2 regions of the Colwellia sp. BRX10-4 genome follow, and region 1 is predicted to be linked to the other one. Evidence: predicted binding sites of a transcription regulator. Region 1 holds the regulator's gene; the other holds the start of a gene.
What was found. Region 1 encodes LexA, which represses DNA repair genes until DNA is damaged. Its sites were predicted from a motif close to TACTGTATNNNNATACAGTA; they were not measured.

Region 1 (3,589 bases):
TAAAAGATTATTAGCCGTTATTTATTGGTGGGTCTGAGACAGAAGGCTATTTAATGAAATTATCCATCATCAGCACGTCGTTTTGTTTTTTGAATGTATGTAGTTACTGGCAAAGTTAGATAGATTAATGATTATCAATATCTACCAGACAACTAATATAAAATGTTAATATCGTATAGCTTCCTATAACTATCTAACGAGCCACGCGAGAAGCTTATCTAAATAATGGCATTACACTTGTTATTGCTTGAAGTATTGTTGGAGAAAAGCATTTTATATTTGTGGCAGCTGAAAATATATTGTTTAACATGATTAGAGTATCAATAATGAACGTTCAACATAAAAATGATGGAGCGCAGCTATGAATGAAAAAATTACAGCACTTAAGTCAGAATTAGCACTCCTTAAGGAACAATTTGCTAGAAAAATTACTGATGCAGAAATTCGTTTAAAAAATATGATTGAACAAGAAAGCCTAGATACTTCGGTTGAACGTGGCTATAAAATTCAAGCTTCTTTTGAAGAGCCCGTAGATTCTTTATCTAATGGTGAATGTGTAATTTTACTGCATGGGCTTGCACGTTCCGCTAACTCGATGAAAGCTATTGAAAAACGATTGTTAGCAGAAGGTTATTTTGTGATAAATATCAACTACCCTTCTAGGGATTATTCGATAGAAGAGTTGGCTGAAAAAGTGATTTCTAAAGCGCTATTAATTTGTGAAAATCGTCAAGTTAACTTTGTTACCCATTCAATGGGCGGTATATTAGTTCGCCAATATTTAAGTATGCACAAAATACCTAATTTACATAAAGTCGTGATGCTGGGCCCACCAAATAATGGCAGTGAAGTCGTTGATAAACTTAAAAATACACCTGGCTTTAGTTTTATAAATGGTGATGCGGGTATGCAATTAGGTACTGGCGAATTCAGTGTCCCTAGTAACCTTGGCAATGCTAATTTTGATTTGGGTGTTATTGCCGGTAATCAAAGTATTAATTGGATATTATCAACACTTATTCCTGATAAAGATGATGGTAAAGTTTCGGTTGCTAGTACCAAACTTGATGGTATGAATGATCACATTGAAATGGAAACGACCCATCCATTTATGATGAAAAACGAAAAAGTTATCGAACAAGTTATCCATTATCTAAAATCAGGGAGTTTTCAAAAATAATTCGGCTAGAAAACTTGCCTTTACTAATGACCTGTATATACTCACAGTAACAACTGTGTAAATTTACAGGCCCCCTATGCTAAATGAAATCAGCGAATTACGCCCTCTAACGAACCGACAACAACAAGTTTTTGATCTGATCAAAGACAAGATAAGCGATACGGGCATGCCACCAACGCGTGCTGAAATAGCCAAGTTTTTTGGCTTTAAATCAGCAAATGCAGCCGAGGAACATTTAAAAGCTTTGGCTAAAAAAGGCTATATAGAAATGTTACCAGGTACTTCTCGCGGCATTCGGTTGACTGAGAAGTTAATGGAAGAAGCCGGTTTACCGTTAATCGGCAGAGTTGCTGCAGGTGAACCTATTTTAGCTGCAGAGCATGTTGAAGATCATTATAAAGTAGACGGTAATTTGTTTCATCCAGCCGCTGATTACTTATTGAGAGTTAATGGCGAAAGCATGAAAAACATTGGCATACTTGATGGTGACTTGTTAGCAGTTCATCAAACGACCGATGTACAAAATGGCCAAGTAATTGTTGCTCGTGTCGAAGAAAATGTTACGGTTAAACGTTATAAAAGAGAAGGTAATATCGTTTACTTACATGCTGAAAATGATGATTTCTCTCCTATAAAAGTTGATTTGTCTGACCAAGAGTTTAATATTGAAGGGTTAGCTGTTGGCGTTATTCGCTCGGCAGACTGGATGTAATTAAGTTAATCTTTTTAATAAACTTAGTGGTAACGAACTAAGTCAATTTATCTAACAAATACGCTATTAAATAAGTCAAACCGATCCGTTAACTTTAGTCTATAACATAGGCTAAAGTTTGCTTTTATACCCTTTCGTATTCTTTTCATGCAAACCTTCCTCTTTCCTAAGAATAATTTTCATTCTAAACCCCATTCAAACAACTTTATCTTTTTCTGATTAAAAAATAACCACTATCAATTTTTGTAATACGCGTAGTTATACTTAGCTGTTTATTTTTAATACTACGGCTACAGCCCTTTGTTATTAGGCATTATTTTATATTAGAGTTGATACTCTATTGTTTTTATTGGTTTTTATTTTAAAATAGCTCGATTTTTAAATTGACCCAGATCAACTTTTAAGTAATTCTAGTTTGGAATGTGTACAAATATAAATATAAGGCGATGTTTTCGACGCTAACTGGTTGATAACAAAATCGCTAAGAAAATAATAAAAATCCGTACTAAAGGATGTGTTTTGTCCTAGGTATCAAGTTTTAAACTTTTATAGGGTGAAGGAGATGTCGTGTGAAAAGACGTAACCTAGGTTGGCTGTTGTTGGGGAGTGTTCTTTCCAGTTCAGCTTGGGCAGATATGCAATTAAATCTGACCAAGGGTGTAACAGAAGTAAGTAGAGATGTTTATGATCTACATATGCTCGCAATGTATATATGTGTAGCAATCGGTGTGGTTGTTTTTGGTGCTATGTTTTGGTCAATGGTTTTCCACCGAAAATCCAAAGGGGCTAAATCAGCAGATTTTCATGAAAGTACAAAAGTAGAGATTCTCTGGACAGCAATTCCCATTGTCATTCTTATCGCTATGGCTGTACCAGCAACGAAAACACTGATCGAAATGGAAAATAACGACGATTCTGACGTTACCATTCAGATCACAGGTTCTCAGTGGAAGTGGCATTATAAATATTTTGATCAAGATATTGAGTTCTACTCCGTTTTATCTACGCCAAGACCACAGTATGAGACACAAGAAGGTAAACACCTTAGTGTTGATGCCGGCGACAAAGTCAAAGGTGAAAATTATTTACTCGAAGTTGATAAACACCTTGTCATTCCAGTTAATAAGAAAGTAAGATTTTTAATCACTTCTGACGATGTTATTCATGCCTGGTGGGTACCTGCTTTTGCAGTAAAACAAGATGCTATCCCAGGATTTATTAATGAAGCATGGACAAAAGTTGACGAGCCTGGGCTATACCGAGGTCAGTGTGCTGAGCTTTGTGGTAAAGATCACGGTTTTATGCCTATTGTTGTCGAAGTAAAGTCTGAAGCTGATTATGCTCTTTGGCTCGATGAGCAACACGAATTTAATGCGCAAGCTGCTGCTGCTGAGAAAGCGTCTCTTAACGCTTCCGCATCAATGGATGAACTGATGACTTTGGGTGAAACTACCTATGTTGCCTACTGTGCTGCCTGTCATCAAGTTTCTGGTGCTGGTCTACCTCCAGCATTTCCTGCACTTAAAGGAAGCTCTGTTGCTACGGGTAGTATTGCTGCGCATATTGATATTGTACTCAATGGTAAAGCGGGTTCAGGTATGCAAGCTTATGATAAGCAGTTAAGTATGAAGCAAATTGCTGCAGTTGTGACCTATGAGCGTAATGCTTGGGGTAACAATACCGGCGATGTCGTACAA
Region 2 (3,589 bases), on a different contig from region 1:
CCCTGCCTTTTTAAAGCGCGTCTTTCTTTTTGATTTTCGCTTAAAAGGCACTTTGGGTAATTGCTCAAAAGACTGTTGTTCAGCTTGAATGACCATACTTTTTAGCGTTGCAGTCAACGGCGTAATAAAATTTTGATAGTTACTTCTCCGCTCACTAATATCATTAAGTGTTGCTTCCCACTGTGCGGTCATATCAGGCGTAGTTGCCATTTTAGGTAAAGCGTTAATTAGTGAAGTGCCAATATCTGTAGCCGTTATATTTTTACCAATACGTTGTAAAAACCCTCGTTTAAAAAGTAGATCAATAATTCCTGCACGTGTCGCCTCGGTACCCAAGCCATCAGTTTCTTTGAGGATCTTTTTAATCTCGGAATTTTGTACAAAACGGGCAATACCTGTCATGGCGCCGAGCAGTGTTGCATCGTTGTAAGGGGTTGGTGCTTGTGTCACTTTTTCAGCAATTAAACCTTGTTGGCAATGCAGTATTTCGCCTTGGGTTAATTTTGGCAATAATTGCTCTGTAAAAGATGCTTGGTCATTACTTGTTTGGGGCGTTTTTTTTGTTTTGCTTGATTGGAACATGATTTTCCAACCAAGTTGCTGTGGAACTTTAGCATTAACGGTGAATTTACCTTGCGCTATCTCTAATTCTACTTGTGTTTGTTGGTAACAATAAGGCGGGTAAAATTGTGCTAGATATTGGCGAACAATGAGCTGATAAATGTTTTTTTCAAAAGAGTTAAGAGAAATATTATTGGCTGACTTCTCTGTAGGAATAATCGCATGGTGAGCACTTACTTTACTGTTATTCCAAGCCTTACCTTTAACCGTGCAGTTGGCATTTTTGGCAAACTCGGCATACTTGTCCTTTGACTCTGCTAAAATTTGTATAATAGCTTTGGCTTGTTGATGATGTTCTACCGGCAAGTATCTAGAGTCTGATCTGGGATAGGTGATTAATTTATACTTCTCATATAATGCCTGACAAACATCCAGTACTAGTTTTGCATTCATTGAAAACAGCTTCGCGGCATCAATCTGTAATGCTGACAAATTGTAGGGCAGTGCGGCAAATTGCTTTTTGTCTTGTTCGGTAAGCAAGGTCACTATAGCGGGCTTATCTGTGATACGACTAACAACGTTTTCTGCGAGTGCTTTATTAATTATTTTTTTATTTTCATCCATATAGGAAGTACAAGCTTGACTCGGCTGCCATTTTGCGATGAATTTTTCACCGCCAGGAGTGATAATATCGGCATAAACATCGAAATAATCATGGGGAACAAAGTCTGCGATTTGGCGATCTTTCTCAACCACTAAACCTAACAAGGGCGTCTGTACTCGCCCTACAGAAAGCACACCATTAAAGCCTACTTTTTGTCCTTGCAAAGTATAGGCGCGGGTAAGGTTAATACCGTATAACCAATCAGCACGTGAACGAGCCAGCGCTGATACAGATAAAGGCATAAAATCTTGGTTACTTTTTAATGCGTTAAGTGACCTTTTTACTGCTGGTAAATTTAAATCGCTGATCAATAAACGTTTTACTTGCTGTTTTTTTGTCTTAGACACTTTTAAGAAATCAATTACTTCATCAACTAATAATTGACCTTCTCTGTCGGGATCACCAGCGTGAATAATTTCACTGGCATTTTTTACCAATTTTCGTAAGACATTAAGTTGTGAACGTGTTTGAGCTTTTGGGGTCAGTTGCCATTGCTCGGGAATAATAGGCAAATGCTCCATTCGCCACTTTTTAAAGTCATCGTTGTAAACTTCTGGATCGGCTTGCTCAAGAATATGACCAATACACCAACTCACGATATCACCATTGCCGAGCGCTATATAGCCTTGTTGACTTTTATGGGGTTTGGGTAAAGCTGCCGCAATGGCACGTCCTAAACTTGGCTTTTCGGCAATATATAGTTTCAATAGAATTTCCAAGGGTTCAATACTAACCATTAGAATAAGTTTAGCACAATAACTGGTTTTTTATACAGTGCTTATTCTCAGTTATAGTCAAATTGTTTCATCCGTAACTAGGTTTAGTTAGGAGGCGACCCACTTATTCACTATGTGGTGAGTAGGTCATTATCACAGCGGTAGGATAAAAGTAGTTTTACTTGTCTTTAGGTAAATATTTAAAGCCGTGGATCATTGAAGAAACAATAGAATGTTTTTCACGTCGCTCAGCAAAAAATACCGCTAAAATATGTAGTGGGATCAACAGCAACAAAAAGTAAAAGCTGTAAACGTGAGCAGTTATAAAAGGCTTTCTTACATTACGCATTTCTTTATAAGCATCTGCATCAACATTTTCTTTACTGTAAGGCTTAATTAAGGATACTTGGCTTTTATCTTGAGCTATGTTGCTAGCAAAATACTGCCCAAAAGGAGGATAATAAATGTCAGTACCCGCAATCACTAAACCTGAAATCATTTGAATAGAAAGACTTAACATTAAAGCGCCAACCATAAGTTTACCCAGTGGACTATGACCTTTAAAGGTCTTATTTTTATCTTTTTTGAAATCGGCTAGTTCTTGTTTAAATACTTTGTTAAAAGGCAGTGTTTGTCCCCAGCGTTCATAACCTTTACCAATAAAACCAAGAATAATTCTAAAAATTAAATTTGCAGCAAAAACATAGCCCACACATACATGTATTGTTTTAAGCAGTATTTTACCTTCTGTTGAGATACCTAGGTCTTTACCAAAATAAATAACGCTACCAATAACAATAAGCAAAAGTACTGACAAGACATTCAACCAATGAAATAAACGAATATTTCTACTCCAAACAAAAGTTTTTACTATAGTGGAACTGATATTTACTGGGTTATCTTGCATGATGATGACTCTTTTTATTTGTTAACATTTTGCCTGTTTTTTAATAATAACCGAAATATTTATCTGCTTCTAACACTAAGTGATGGTTATTTGGATTATTGGTTACGAGTTATCTTATAGTAGTTGTGTGTCATTACAATTAAGCGGTGTTATTCTATTTTTCTGACGATTACCTAGCAGATAATTTAATTTAATTTTCTGCAAGTGTCAGCGTTTTTCAAGGTAAGTTCCTGTAAACTAGACAAACAGCCGTAAAATAATTCTGTGTATTAATTCTGTGCATTATAGTGTGTATTATGGACACCCATTTAACATTTATTTGTTGGAGGTCATGCAGCGAATAAATAACCAAGGAAACTTAGCATGAAGAAAATTGTCTTATATAGTATGAGTAACTGCCCTCATTGTGACACGGCGAAAGCGTACTTAGATAAAAACAACATTGCTTATCGTTTATGTAATGTGAAAACAGCCGCGGGACAAAAAGAGTTTCGCAGAGCAAACTTTAGATCCGTACCGGTAATAAAGATAGGCGAAGAATATCTGCAAGGTTTTAAAGTGGCGGCTTTTAAAGCGCTTTACGAGGATTAATATTGGTTAATATATTGCTGATGATACAATTTTATGGCTTTAACTCGTTTTAAAAAAAGGTCTATGTTAAGGTTAAAATACTTACATTAATTAACAAGATCATTAATTACGGATGTGTAATGAAATTTGATTTTTATCGGTTTTTTTCGG

Region 2: a site for LexA is predicted at 1,983-2,002, ahead of H4J67_RS00930 (DNA topoisomerase III). Genes of this name have one in related genera too.

The regions. Positions count from the first base shown of each region.
Region 1 covers NZ_JACGVZ010000007.1:26,556-30,144, forward strand. Annotated here, with positions in the region: gene H4J67_RS07775 (alpha/beta fold hydrolase) at 362-1,180, shown strand; gene lexA (transcriptional repressor LexA) at 1,257-1,892, shown strand; gene coxB (cytochrome c oxidase subunit II) at 2,462-3,589, shown strand, end outside.
Region 2 covers NZ_JACGVZ010000001.1:187,406-190,994, forward strand. Annotated here, with positions in the region: gene H4J67_RS00930 (DNA topoisomerase III) at 1-1,932, opposite strand, end outside; gene H4J67_RS00935 (cytochrome b/b6 domain-containing protein) at 2,120-2,848, opposite strand; gene H4J67_RS00940 (glutaredoxin family protein) at 3,212-3,439, shown strand; gene H4J67_RS00945 (tetratricopeptide repeat-containing diguanylate cyclase) at 3,559-3,589, shown strand, end outside.